DNA from 4 places in the Streptomyces sp. a15 genome. Region 4 is predicted to be linked to each of the others. Evidence: riboswitches for the same ligand, from Rfam matches in the RefSeq annotation. Region 4 holds a riboswitch; each other region holds the start of a gene.

Region 1 (3,396 bases), on a different contig from region 4:
GGGGCGCCCGCGTACATCAGGACGCTCGCCGAGGTGATGAAGCCGACCAGCTCCTGCCAGCTCGGGAAGGGCAGGAAGCAGACCACGCCGGTCACGAAGGAGACGATCAGGCCGAACCAGGGCACGCCCCGCCTGTCGGTGCGGGCGAAGACCTTCGGCGCGTACCCGTTCTTGGCCAGGCCGTAGGAGACGCGGGAGGTCGCGGTGGTGTAGATCAGGCCGGTGCCGCCGGGTGAGATCACCGCGTCGACGTACAGCACCACACTCAGCCAGCCCAGGCCCACCAGGGTCGCGAGTCCCGCCCACGGGCCTCTGATGCCGGGGAAGTCGAGCTCGGCCCAGCCGTGTGCGAAGGAGCTGTGCGGCAGCGCGCCGATGAACACGATCTGCAGCAGGACGTAGATGACGGCACCGATCGCGACCGAGCCGAGAGTGGCCCGCGGCAGGTCCCGCTTCGGATTGCGGCTCTCGCCCGCCAGTTGGATCGCCTGCTCGAAACCCAGCAGGGCGAAGATGATGCCGCTGCCGCTGATCGCGCTCAGCACGCCCTTGGCGCCCAGCGGGGCGAAGCCCTCCGAGGTGAAGTTGCCCGGGTGGAAGTTGCCCGCGGCGATGACGAAGATGGCGCCCAACGGAACGGCGATCTTCCACCAGGTGGCCGCGCTGTTGGTGTGTGCCAGGGCGCGGACGCCGAAGAAGTTGACCGTGACGAAGACGGCCATCAGGAAGACGGCGGTGACGAGGCCCGAGGCCGTCAGCGTCTGGTCACTGTGTTCGAGACCCCGGGCCCAGGACCAGTGCCCCGCATAGCCGATCATGGCCTCGACCTCGATCGGTGCCACGGTCGCCGCCTGCAGCCAGGAGAACCAGCCGAAGGACATGCCGGCCAGGCCGCCGAACGCGTAGTGCGGATATCGTGCGGTGCCGCCCGCGACCGGGAACATGCCGCCGAGTTCCGCGTGCACGAGAGCCAGCAGGACGATGGCCACCGCGCCGATCACCCAGGAAATGACCGCCGCGGGACCGGCCGCGGTAACCGCTTTTTCCGCTCCGTAGAGCCAGCCGGATCCGATGATGGAACCGACCGACGCCCACATGAGCCCGATCAGTCCGACGTCCCGCCGCAGGCCGCCGCCCGGGCCCCTGCTGTCCTCCGGGGCGGCTTGGTCAACGCTTACCATTTCTTAGGGGGCCTCTCATAAAGGAGATGCATTCACCATGCAAGAGGCCTCAGATTAGGAATCAAGCGCTGTTCCGCTGAAGGTGGTTGTCGAATTTTGACTGGCGTACGGGGATTTCCTGGACAGCGTTTCAGGAATTACGGACGCAACGGAAACCTGTATGACAACTGGATCCGTCAGCCCAGGCGGGGAATCTCGATCGCCGGGCAGCGGTCCATCACCATCTCCAGGCCCGCGGCCCGAGTGCGGTCGTACGCCGCCTCGTCGACGACCCCGAGCTGGAACCAGACCGCCTGCGCGCCCTTCGCCACCGCCTCGTCGGCGACGGCCCCGGCGAGGTCGCTGTTCACGAACACGTCCACGACGTCCACGTCGAAGGGGATGTCCGCGAGCGAGGCGTACCCCCGCTCCCCGTGCACCGTCTCCGCCTTGGGATGCACGGGCACGACCCGCTTGCCGTAACGCTGGAGCACCTCGGCCACGCCGTACGCGGCGCGCTGCCGGTTCGACGACAGGCCGACCACGGCCCAGGTGTCGCCGAGCCCGGTGAGGATCTTGCGGACTGTTGCCTCGTCGCCGTACACCGTGGGTCTCCTTGGGGTCGCGTATGCCCTGACCTCTCGCACAACAGCGCACCGCGATCGGCGATTCCCCACCGTGATAGCTTGCCGAGGCCAGTCGAACCCATGAGACGTGGGTCAGGGAATCCGGTGCGAATCCGGAGCTGACGCGCAGCGGTGAGGGTGACGGGCGGGGCCTCGGCCACTGGACGACTCGAATGTCGTCTGGGAAGGCGCCCCGACCGGATGATCCCGAGTCCGAAGACCTGCTGGCGGCCCCCGCGGTGACGTACGGCGGGGGAGCACCGTACGACCGGGCTCCGCGTTCGAGCCCTCGACGATCGAGGACCAACTTCCGTGCAGACAGCACGTCTTGCCCGTCCCTCCGCCCTGTTCGTAGCCGGCTCCCTGTTCCTGGCCGGCTGCGGCGACGTCGGCACCTCCGCCACGACGGCTGCCGTCAGCCTCGACAACTGCGGCCGTACGGTACGCGTCGAGGCCCCGCCCGAACGGGCCGTCTCCCTCAACCAGGGCACCACCGAGATCATGCTCTCCCTCGGGCTCGCCGACCGTATGGCGGGCACGGCGACCTGGACCGACCCCGTGATGAAGGGGCTGGAGAAGGAGAACGCGAAGGTGGCGCGGATCGCCGACAACAACCCCTCCTTCGAACGGGTCCTGGACGCCGAACCGGACTTCGTCGCCGCCTCCTTCGTCTCCACGCTGGGCAAGGGCGGCGTCGCCACCCGGGACCAGTTCGAGAAGCTCGGCGTGCCCACCTACGTCTCCCCGTCCGACTGCGCCGGCAAGGACAACTCCGGCGACGGGGACGGCGCACGGACCGATCCCCTGACCGCCGAGACCGTCTACGGCGAAGTCCGGGACCTGGCCGCCGTGTTCGGGGTGAAGGAACGGGGAGAGGAACTCGTCGCAGAGCTCAAGGCGCGGATGGCGAAGGCCACTTCGGGCATCGACGCCTCCGACGTGACCCTCCTGTACTGGTTCGCCAACTCCGAGTCGCCCTACATGGCGGGCTGCTGCGGCGCTCCCGGCGTCGTCACCCGCGCGCTCGGCGCGAAGAACGTCTTCGACGACACGCACGACGAATGGCCGCAGATCAACTGGGAGACGGTCGCCGACCGCGACCCCGACGTCCTCGTCATCGGCGACCTCACCCGCAGGTCGCAGACCGCCGAGTCGGCCGAGAAGAAGATCGCCTTCCTGGAGTCCGATCCGGTCACCAGGAACATGACCGCCGTCCGGCACAAGCGGTACGTCCTGCTCAGCGGGCAGGCCATGAACCCGACCATCCGCACGATCGAGGGCGTGGAGCGGGTCGCGGCGGGGCTGCGCGAGTTCGGACTCGTGAAGTGACCGCCCGGGCGGTCCTGCTCGGGGTGGTCGGGACGGTCCTGCTGTGCGGCTCCCTGGCCGTCGCCATCACCATCGGCCCGGCCGACCTGCGGGTCGCCGACGTGTGGTCGGTCGTCGCGGCCCATCTCGGCCTCGGCTCCTCGGAGTTGACGCCCATCCGGGACGGCATCGTGTGGCAGCTCCGGCTGCCGCGCACGCTCCTCGCGGCCGTGTGCGGCGCCGGACTCGCCGTGTGCGGCGCGGTGATGCAGTCGCTGCTGCGCAACCCGCTCGCCGACCCG
Region 2 (3,396 bases), on a different contig from region 4:
AACAGGTTCAGGGACTGGGACTGGTCCAGGAACGGCGTCCGGGCCGCCGCCATGTCGATCAGGCCGCGCTGCGGGATCTCCCACGCCGTGCGGTACAGCGCCCGTACGTCCTCGGGGATCCAGGCGAAGCCCTGCACCGAGCCGTTCGCGTCGCGCAGTGCCTCGCGGGTGCGGGCGTCCCAGACGCCCAGCGCCTTCAGTTCCTTCACCAGGTACGAGTTGACCTGGAGGAACTCACCGGACAGCGTCTCGCGCTTGAACAGGTTGGACACCTGCGGCTCGATGCACTCGTACACACCCGCGATCGACGCGATGGTGGCGGTCGGCGCGATGGCGAGGAGCAGGGAGTTGCGCATGCCGGTGGTGGCGACGCGTGCCCGCAGGGCCGCCCAGCGCTCCGGCCAGGTCAGCTCGGTGTCGTAGTGGTCGGGGTGCAGAACACCCCGGGCCGTACGGGTCTTCTCCCAGGCCGGCAGCGGGCCGTTGCGCTCGGCGAGGTCGGCGGAGGCCTGGTACGCGGCGAGCATGATGCGCTCGGCGATGCGCGTGGAGAGCCGACGGGCTTCCGGCGAGTCGAAGGGCAGCCGCAGCTGGAAGAAGACGTCCTGCAGGCCCATGACGCCGAGGCCGACCGGGCGCCACTTGGCGTTGGAGCGGCCCGCCTGCTCGGTCGGGTAGAAGTTGATGTCGACGACGCGGTCGAGGAAGGTGACGGCGGTGCGGACGGTCTCGTCCAGCCGGTCCCAGTCGATGTCGCTGTCGACCACGAACGCGCCGAGGTTGACCGAGCCCAGGTTGCAGACCGCCGTCTCCCCGTCGTCCGTGACCTCCAGGATCTCCGTGCAGAGGTTGGAGGAGTGGACGACGTGACCCGGCTCGGCGGTCTGGTTGGCGGTGCGGTTGGCGGCGTCCTTGAAGGTCATCCAGCCGTTGCCGGTCTGCGCGAGGGTGCGCATCATGCGGCCGTAGAGGTCACGGGCCGGGATGGTCTTGCGCGCGAGGCCCTTCTCTTCGGCCTCGCGATAGGCGGCGTCGAACTCCTCGCCCCACAGGTCGACCAGCTCCGGCACGTCGGCGGGGGAGAACAGCGACCACTGCGCGTCCGCGTTCACACGGCGCATGAACTCGTCCGGGACCCAGTGCGCGAGGTTCAGGTTGTGCGTACGGCGGGCGTCCTCACCGGTGTTGTCGCGCAGCTCCAGGAACTCCTCGAGGTCGGAGTGCCAGGTCTCCAGGTAGACCGCGGCCGCGCCCTTGCGCCGCCCGCCCTGGTTCACGGCGGCGACCGAGGCGTCGAGGGTCTTCAGGAACGGGACGATGCCGTTGGAGTGCCCGTTCGTGCCGCGGATCAGCGAACCGCGGGCGCGGATGCGGGAGTAGGCGATGCCGATGCCGCCGGCGTGCTTGGAGAGCCGGGCGACCTGGTGATAGCGGTCGTAGATGGAGTCCAGCTCGTCCTTCAGGGAGTCGAGGAGGTAGCAGGACGACATCTGGGGGTGCCGGGTGCCGGAGTTGAAGAGGGTGGGGGAGGAGGGGAGGTAGTCGAGGCGGCTCATGAGCCGGTAGAGGGCGGCGACTTCGTCCAGCGCACGGATGCTGTCGTCCTCGGCCAGGCCACTCGCGACACGCAGCATGAAGTGCTGGGGCGTCTCGATCACGTGCCGGGTGATCGGGTGCCGGAGCAGATAGCGGCCGTGCAGGGTGCGCAGGCCGAAGTACCCGAAGCGGTCGTCGGCGTGCACGTCGACCAGCGCGTCGAGGCGGTCGGCGTGGACCCGTACGAACTCGGCCGTACGGTCGGCGATGAGGCCCTCGCGGTGGCCCACCGCGACCGACTCCGTGAAGGACGTGACGCCCTGGGAGGCGGCCTCGGCGCGGATGTTGACGGTCAGCAGGCGGGCGGCGAGCCGTGAATAGGCAGGGTCCTCGGAGATGAGGCCGGCGGCCGCCTCGGTGGCCAGCTCGCGCAGTTCCGTCCCGTCGGCCCGCGCGGACCGGCCGCGCAACGCGGCGGCGGCGACCCGGCCGGGGTCGGCGTCGGGGAGGTCGGCGGTCAGCTCGGTCAGGGTCCGCAGCAACGCGGTCCCGGGACCGTCGTCGGACACCGGGGTCACTGGAGCTGAAGCTGAAGCCGGGTCTGCTGGCGCGATGGTCACGTGGGGCTCTCCCTCGCTCGGCACGGGGGCCTTGCGGAGGGCAGACGGCAGCACACGAGCGCACACGGCGTCGCGCCCACCGGCCCACTCCACGAGGCCCGGACGTCATGGCACCCGGACCTGATGGCCGGGCACGCTGTCGGCAGGTCCTCGGACTGACGCCCATACACGCATATGCGCGCATGAGTACACCGTTGCGGGACAGTTCCGGATTCGCACCGGATTCCCCTGCGGCGACAGCGAGCATGAGCATACATCTTGTGCCGGGTGAGGACAGCACCCCCATATGTTGTGTCGCGCCGGTTTCAGAGCGTCAACTCGTAGGTGAGCAGAGTGATGTCGTCCAGGTGCGGAATCGGGTTCCAGTCCCGTCCGGGAGTGCGGACGAAGCCGAGGCGTTCGTAGATGCGGTGGGCGGAGTGCATGGTGCGTTGCGTCGACAGCACGACGGCCGTGCAGCCCTCGGTGGCCCGGGCGCGGTCGACGCACGCGCGGACGAGGGCTTCGCCGGTGCCTCGGCCGCGGGCCTGGTGGGCGACGGCGAGCATCCGTATCTCGGCTTCGCCGGGGGTGGCGATGTCGGCCATCGGGCCGCCGGACGGTACGAAGGTCACGCCGCCGAGGAGGTGGTCGTTCTCCACGGCTACGAGGACCTCGGCGGCGGAGGCTCGCTTGGCCACGTCCTTCAGCTCGCCGAGGTACTCGTCGCTCTCGCCGAAGTCGAGGAGGCTGTCCCGGAGGTAGGCCTGGGCTGTGATCTCGCCGAGGGCGTCGTATTCGGTGGGGTTCACTCGCCGGATTCGGATGTCCATGCGAGTGAGTGTGTACGACAGCGGGCCGCCGTCGTGCTTGACTTTCGGCGGCCCGCTGCGGGTTCGTCGTGGCTGGTCGCTCCCCCACTCTCGGCTCCGCTCGAGCGGGGGGACCCCCATCGCGGCGGAGCCGCATATTGACACAGCCCCGCGCCCCCTGGGTGGGTTCAGTGAGCGGTGCCAGCAGTTGCCGGGGGAAGCTCCACCTGGACGCCCGGGTCACCCGCGTCCGCCGTATAGTCCTGCGGGGACGTCTCGTCGATGCCCTCGGGGGCCTTCAGGGCCTTCAGGACGAAGGTCAGGACCACCGTGACCACTACGTTCAGGACGAACGCCGTGAGGCCGATGTAGCCGATCTCCCCGATGCCGGGGATCTCCTTGGACGAGCCGCCGAAGTGCTTCTGGGTCGGCGAGGCGACGCCGTACGC
Region 3 (3,396 bases), on a different contig from region 4:
CGTTGATCGAGCCCGTGCGGACGGCACGGCACGTGCACGGCGACGACGGGATGGGCGACCTGGGGCTGCCCGCGCCCACCCGCCGGCCGGTCGACGTGGACGCGGTGACGCTGCTGCGGCGGGAGATCCTCGCCTCGCCGACGCCGGTCACCCTCATCCCCATGGCGCCCCTGACGAACATCGCGCTGCTGCTGCGTACGCACCCGGAGGTCGTGCGCAACATCGAGCGGATCGTGTTCATGGGCGGCGCGGTGGCGACCGGGAACGCCACGCCGGTCGCGGAGTTCAACGTCTGGCACGACCCGGAGGCGGCCGCGATCCTGCTCACCGCCGGGGTGCCGATCACCATGTACGGCCTGGACGTCTTCAAGCAGGTCCTTGTCCCGGCCGGAGACGTGCAGCGGCTGCGCGCGAGCGCGGAGCCCCGCCTCCGGCTGGCCGGCGAACTCCTCGCCCACCGCGACCCGGCCACCTCCGGCGACCCCACCCCCACCGGCGGCCTGGGCGACGCGGGCGCGGTCTGCGCGGTCGTCGACCCGGGAGGGATCACCACCGAACGTCTCCCGGTCGAGGTGAGCCTCGCCCCGGGTGCCGGCCGGGGCCAGACGATCGTCGACCGGCGCCCCCGCCCCGGCGAGTCCGAGATCCACGAGGGCACCCGTGAACAGCGGCTGGTGGACGTGGCGTTGGGCGTGGACGTGGAGCGGTACGTGAAGCTGTGGCTGACGACGGTGGAGGGCGCCTAGCGGACGCCTAGCGGGTGTCCGCCGCCGGCCGTACCGCCCACCGCTGTTCCACCTTCGCGAGCCGCCAGTAGCCGATGGCCGCCGCCCACACCACCACGAACAGGCCGACGATGACGTAGCCGACGCTGTCGAGGTTGATGTCGGCGATCCAGGTGGTGACCGTGTCGCTCAGGTCGAGCTTCTCGTGCAGGACGCCGACGAGTTCGATGGTGCCGATGAAGAAGGCGACGGCGATGGACAGGCCGGTGATCGTGAGGTTGTAGAAGACCTTGCGGACCGGGTTGGAGAACGCCCACTGGTAGGCGAAGTTCATGAAGGTGCCGTCGAGGGTGTCGAACAGGCTCATGCCGGCGGCGAAGAGGAGGGGCAGGGAGAGGATCGCGTACCAGGGCAGTCCGGCCGCCGCGCCCGAACCCGCCATCACCATCAGCGTCACCTCGGTCGCCGTGTCGAAGCCGAGGCCGAAGAGGAAACCGAGCGGGTACATCTGGCCCGGGCGGGTGATGGACTTGGTGAGGCGGCCGAGGATGCGGTTCATGAACCCGCGGGAGTCCAGGTGCTGTTCGAGTTCCTTCTCGTCGTAGGCGCCCGCCCGCATCGCCTTGAACACCTTCAGGATGCCCAGCAGGGCGGCCAGGTTGAGGGCGGCGATGAGGTAGAGGAACGTGCCGGAGATCGTCGTACCGAGGACGCCGAGCACCTGGTGGGTGCCGGAATCCTCGTTCATGACCTTTCCGGCGAGCTGGGTGCCGCCCGCGATCAGCAGGGCGAGCAGCACCACCACGCTGGAGTGGCCGAGCGCGAACCAGAAGCCCACCGACACCGGGCGCTTGCCGTCGGCCATCAGCTTGCGGGTGGTGTTGTCGATCGCGGCGATGTGGTCGGCGTCGAACGCGTGCCGCATGCCGAGGGTGTAGGCGGTGATGCCGAGGCCGATACCGAAGGCCTTGTCGCCGACCTCGTAGTGCCCGGGGACGACGAGGAGGAACAGGATTCCGAAGGCGACGACGTGCAGTGCGGCGACGACCGACATGAGTCCGGCGGTCTTGAGGGTGTCCTCGCGGCGCCACTTGAAGGACGTCGGGGCGGGCACGGACGTCTGGGCAGGCTTGGGCAGGGTCATTCGGTCACGCTCCAGCACCTCGTGGATCAACTCGTGAGATGCCGTGGCCGGTCTCCTGGCTTACGGGTCGTGCGTGTCCGTTCCTGCCTTCCCGGTCGTGCGACCAGTGGCCCGGCTGGCGCCGGACGGGACGGAAACTCCCCGATCACAGTGGCGAGGGCCGCTCCGGCATGGACCCTTGAGGGGTCGTCACCGGCTTCCCGAGCACCACGGCCAGCCCACCGTAGGGTGGCAAGCGGTCTCCTGCATAGCTGCGTACCTGCGCAGGTATGGAAGATCACATGGGGGTGCCTGCGAGGATGGCGGCATGCATCTCGTTCCGGCCGACCGAGCGGATCGCCGAACCATCGACGGGCACCGGGTGTGCGACGCCATCGCCGCGATCGGCGAACCGGGCCATGTCCGCGCCTGGGCCGACCGCTTCTCGCTGCTCGCCGATCCCAAGCGGCTGGCCCTGCTGCTCGCCCTGCACCGCACCGGTCCCCTGGCCGTCTCCGACCTGGCGATCGCCACCGGCATGAACGACCCCGCCGTGTCGCAGGCGCTCAGGCTGCTGCGGGCGGCGGGGGTCGTGGAGGGGGAGAAGGAGGGGCGGATCGTGCGCTACCGGGTGGTGGACGCCGACATCGCCTCGCTGCTCGCGCACTGCGCGACCTCCAGCCCGCTGGGGGCACCCCCTTTGGGGGAGTTTGAGGACGAGTTGGGGGAGTTTGAGGACGAGGCCCGAACGCCGGCCGGGCTGAAACCGCCCGACCGGCGCTGACGCCGACTGCACCAACTGCGCCTGATTACGAGCGAGCCGCCTTGCGACGCCGCGTCGCCAGCACGATGCCCGCGCCGCCCGCGAGCAGCACGGCCGCGCCGATCGCGATCGGGCCGGTCGCGCTGCTGCCGCCGGTCTCCGCGAGGTCGCCACCGCCGCCGTTCGGGGTGGCGGCGGGAGCGGTGGTGGACTCGGAGGCCGACGGGCTCGGGGCCTCGGTGGAGGGCGAGGGGGACTCGGAGGGAGTCTCCGTCGCCGGCGGCGTCGTCTCCTCGCCCGGTGTCGAGGGTTCCGTGGACTCCGGGGTCGACGGGGTCGGCGTGGGGGTGGCCGGGGGCTCGGACGGGGCGGTCGTGCAGTCCTTCGTGCCGCCGTTCCAGGCCGCGATCAGCTTGTCCTTGATGACCGGACGGTCCGGGCCCATGGGCAGGTCGCCGTGGACGAAGCCGTCGTTCGCGTCGAGCTCGCCGTCGAACTTGACGGCGCCCCGGTAGAGGTCGATCTGCGCGAAGCAGCCCGCGTCCGGCACCGCGATGTCGAGGGAGTCGGTCTGGCCGGGCTTGACGGTCACCGTGTCGAAGTCGACGAAGACCTGCTCGCCGGAGGTGGCGAAGGTGGCGCCGTGGGCGAGGTAGGAGGCCAGGGAGGCCGTGCAGGTGGTCGCGTCGCCGGCCGTGCGGACCTTGATGTGGACCTTGCCGTCGTCGGTCGGCTTCAGGTTCTGGTCGTCGACCTTGACCGAGTCGTAGAAGCTCGTGCCGTCC
Region 4 (3,396 bases):
GTTGACGATGTCGGTCCGCCGAAGATTGATCTCGGCGGGGCTGCCGGCCCCCTCGCAGATCACCGCGTCATACGTGCCCCGCAACTCGGCGAGACAGTCGAGAACGGTCCCCAGAAGCTGCTGCTGCCGCCCCCCGTGATACCCCCGCGCACTGAGCTCACCGACCGGCTTCCCGAGCAGCACGACCTGACTGCTCTGCTCACCGCCCGGCTTCAGCAGCACGGGATTCATGAGCGCGGTCGGCTCGACCCGACAGGCCTGGGCCTGCATGGCCTGAGCCCGCCCGATCTCGGCGCCCTCGCGCGTCACGAACGAATTGAGGGACATGTTCTGCGCCTTGAAGGGCGCCACCTTGACCCCTTGCCGCACCAGCCACCGACAGATCCCGGCGGTGACGACACTCTTGCCCGCGTCGGAGGTGGTACCGGCGACCAGGAGACCCCCACCGGTCATGACGTACGCCCCTTTGCAACGAGCCGTGCGGCGACACTGACGCCGAGCGCGAGCAGGCCGACGCGCTGCGAGAGTCGTACGGCCCGTTCGACGTCGGGTGTGGCGACCGCGCGCCCCTGTGTGTTGAGTACGGGCCGGTGCTCGACCCGCCCCCCGTACGACAACGTCCCGCCCAGCCGCACTCCCAGCGCCCCCGCGAACGACGCCTCCACGGGCCCGGCGTTGGGACTCGGATGCTTCGCGGCATCGGCCCGCCAGGCGCGCACGGCGCCCCGCGGATCCGGCCCGGCCACCGCGGCCAGTACGGCGGTCAGCCGCGCCCCCGGCCACCCCGCGAGATCGTCGAGCCGGGCGGAAGCCCACCCGTACCGCCGATACCTGGGCGACTTGTGCCCCACCATGGCGTCGAGGGTGTTGACGGCCCGGAACCCGAGCAGCCCGGGCACCCCGGCCACGGCCCCCCACACCAGCGCCCCCACCACCGCGTCGGACGTGTTCTCGGCAACGGACTCGACCACGGCCCGGGCGATCCCGTCGGCGTCGAGGGCCTGCGGATCCCGCCCGCACAGATGCGGCAGCCGAGCCCGCGCGGCGTCGACGTCCCCGGCCTCCAGCGCCCGCCCGATGACCCGAGCCTCCCGCGCCAGCGAAGTCCCCCCGACGACGGCCCAGGTGGCCACGCCGGTCAGCGCGACGGAAGCGGCAGGGGACGGACGCACGACTCGCGACGCCACCGCGCCCAGCGCGACGGCGCCACCGGCACACACCACAGCGTGCAGCGCACCCCACCCCCGGTGGTCCCGCCACAACACCCGTTCCACGGCACCCGCGGCCCGCCCGAACACCGCGACCGGATGCCCACGGCGCGGATCGCCGAGCAGGAGGTCGCCGAGAAGGCCGGCGGCGGCGCCGTACGCGAAAACGCGATCGGCACGCATGGACTCAGCCGACCGCTGTCACAGACAGGACGCTGGTGTTGAACCTCAAACGGCAGCCGCGCATGGCGATATGTCCTCACTCAGGGTGTCCACGCCCTGGTTCGACGAGATCGGCGGTGAGAGTTCCTGGCTCCCGGGGCTTCCTACCCCGGTGACAGTGGCGGGACCGCGCCGGACTCACACCGGCTTCCTCTCCTACCGCCGTACATGGCTCCGGCAGTCCACCACGGGGTTGGAAGGGCCGTCAACTTGCTGTTGACCTGCGGGAGCGGAGTGTGCAGAACCCCACACGGGTCACACCGGCTAGCACTCCGCCGGGGCCCCGCGGACCGACTCCGCGCGAATTTCCCTGTGATGAGTGGCGTTCCGTGAAGCCGGTTGCGGCGGGAGGCCGCGGCACCTCCAATACCTCGTACGAAGTGCTACCAGATATAAGGAAATTCATGAACATTTATGAGTATTGACGAAGTGGGTGCATGGGGAGAACCGGCGCGTTTCCTGGAAGATCTCGGCACGACGGTGTTACGGGTGTGCGGCGGCGACGGGCGGCCCGTCGGGACCGGGTTCCTGCTGGCGCCCGGCACGGTGGCCACCTGCGCCCACGTCGTCGCCGACGCGTTGGGAACCGACGCGAGGTCGTCGACGGCGCCTGCCTCACCGGTGACCGTGGAGTTCGCCCTGCTGCCGGGGGCGGTGAGGTACGAGGCGTCGGTGTCGGCCTGGCGGCCGGTGGCCGACGACGGCACCGGTGACATCGCACTGCTCCGGCTGCCGGAAGGCGCGCCCGCCGGCGCGGTCCCCCTCGCGGACGCCGGCGACGTCTGGCACCACCGTTTCCGCCTCCTCGGCTTCCCCGCCAGCGCCGAACACGGCGCTTGGATCGGTGGACGGCTGCTCGGTGCGGTAGGCCAGGGCTGGATCTCGATGGAGACGGACGGCCCGGCCCACCGCATCGGCCCCGGATGCAGCGGAGCCCCGGTCTGGGACGAGGACCTGGGTGCGGTCGTCGGCATGACGGTCGCGACCGACCGCGGTGCCTCGGCCGTGACGTCTTATCTGATCCCGGCCGCCGCCATCCTGGAGCTCCAACCCGGGGCGCGTCGCTGCCCCTACAGAGGACTCGATGCCTTCCGCGAGGAGGACGCCGAGTACTTCTTCGGCCGCGAGGAGGAGACCCGCCGGCTCCTCGACGCGGTCGAGCGGCACCTGGTGGTGCCGGTCGTCGGCCCGTCCGGCAGCGGGAAGACCTCCCTGGTACGGGCGGGGGTCCTGCCCCGCCTGAGGGCCGAGGGGTTCACCGTCTCCGAGATCCGCCCCCTGCCGGGTGCCCGGGCGTCGCTGACGGTGGCTCGGGCGGTGGTGGGGGTGCTGGAGACGGGGGCAGCCGCATCCGCGGGGCCGGGCGGAGAGGCTTGCGCGGGGCCGGGCGGGGACGCATCTGCTGCGCCTGGTTCTGCTTCTGGGCCTTGGGCGGTACCGGGCCCTCGTCCCGAGCAGGGCTTGGCGTCTGCGTCCGTTTCGGGGCCACCGCCCGGTCCTGGCTCCGCGTCGGCGGACCCCGCGCCCGCAGCGTCCGCCGCGCCCGGCACCGCTCTGGCCGTCGTCGAGCACGAGCGCGCCGCGCTCGTCCTGGCCGATCTGCTGGACTCCGCCGACGGCATGACCCCCGCCGAACTCGGACGACGTCTGCTCGACCACTGCGGCCCGCGCGGCCACGTCTTCTTCCTCAACCAACTGGAGGAGACCGTCGCCGCCGAACCGGCCACCGCCCGCGCCCTGCTGGCCCTGATGGTCGGTATGGTCTCGGTTCCTGCCGAAGGACGGCGGCTGCGCGTCCTGGCCACCCTGCGCTCGTCCTGCCTGGACGACCTCGCCGACCCCGCCACCGCCCGCGTCCTGAGCGACTGTGCCCAAGTGGTGGCGCCCCTGGGCCGATCGAGCCTGCTGCATGCCGTCGAGGGCCCCGCGGCCCGCGTCCCCGGCCTCACCCTCGACACCGGGCTGG

The links. Region 4 has a riboswitch for cobalamin ahead of AC5P09_RS32505 (cobalamin biosynthesis protein). Riboswitches for the same ligand answer to the same signal wherever they lie in the genome.
Region 1: another riboswitch for cobalamin. It lies ahead of AC5P09_RS39395 (ABC transporter substrate-binding protein); the one in region 4 lies ahead of AC5P09_RS32505 (cobalamin biosynthesis protein).
Region 2: another riboswitch for cobalamin. It lies ahead of AC5P09_RS00135 (ribonucleoside-diphosphate reductase subunit alpha); the one in region 4 lies ahead of AC5P09_RS32505 (cobalamin biosynthesis protein).
Region 3: another riboswitch for cobalamin. It lies ahead of nicT (Nickel transporter NicT); the one in region 4 lies ahead of AC5P09_RS32505 (cobalamin biosynthesis protein).

The regions. Positions count from the first base shown of each region.
Region 1 covers NZ_JBWLKM010000066.1:34,995-38,390, reverse strand. The annotation lists gene AC5P09_RS39405 (APC family permease) at 1-1,181, opposite strand, end outside; gene AC5P09_RS39400 (CoA-binding protein) at 1,358-1,765, opposite strand; cobalamin riboswitch at 1,840-2,029, shown strand; gene AC5P09_RS39395 (ABC transporter substrate-binding protein) at 2,099-3,115, shown strand; gene AC5P09_RS39390 (FecCD family ABC transporter permease) at 3,112-3,396, shown strand, end outside.
Region 2 covers NZ_JBWLKM010000001.1:26,627-30,022, reverse strand. The annotation lists gene AC5P09_RS00135 (ribonucleoside-diphosphate reductase subunit alpha) at 1-2,156, opposite strand, end outside; cobalamin riboswitch at 2,281-2,409, opposite strand; gene AC5P09_RS00130 (GNAT family N-acetyltransferase) at 2,462-2,968, opposite strand; gene mctP (monocarboxylate uptake permease MctP) at 3,136-3,396, opposite strand, start outside.
Region 3 covers NZ_JBWLKM010000074.1:26,994-30,389, reverse strand. The annotation lists gene AC5P09_RS41110 (nucleoside hydrolase) at 1-746, shown strand, start outside; gene nicT (Nickel transporter NicT) at 754-1,869, opposite strand; cobalamin riboswitch at 1,898-2,096, opposite strand; gene AC5P09_RS41100 (ArsR/SmtB family transcription factor) at 2,177-2,632, shown strand; gene AC5P09_RS41095 (LAETG motif-containing sortase-dependent surface protein) at 2,658-3,396, opposite strand, start outside.
Region 4 covers NZ_JBWLKM010000042.1:66,153-69,548, reverse strand. The annotation lists gene AC5P09_RS32510 (cobyric acid synthase) at 1-453, opposite strand, end outside; gene AC5P09_RS32505 (cobalamin biosynthesis protein) at 450-1,391, opposite strand; cobalamin riboswitch at 1,493-1,632, opposite strand; gene AC5P09_RS32500 (nSTAND1 domain-containing NTPase) at 1,845-3,396, shown strand, end outside.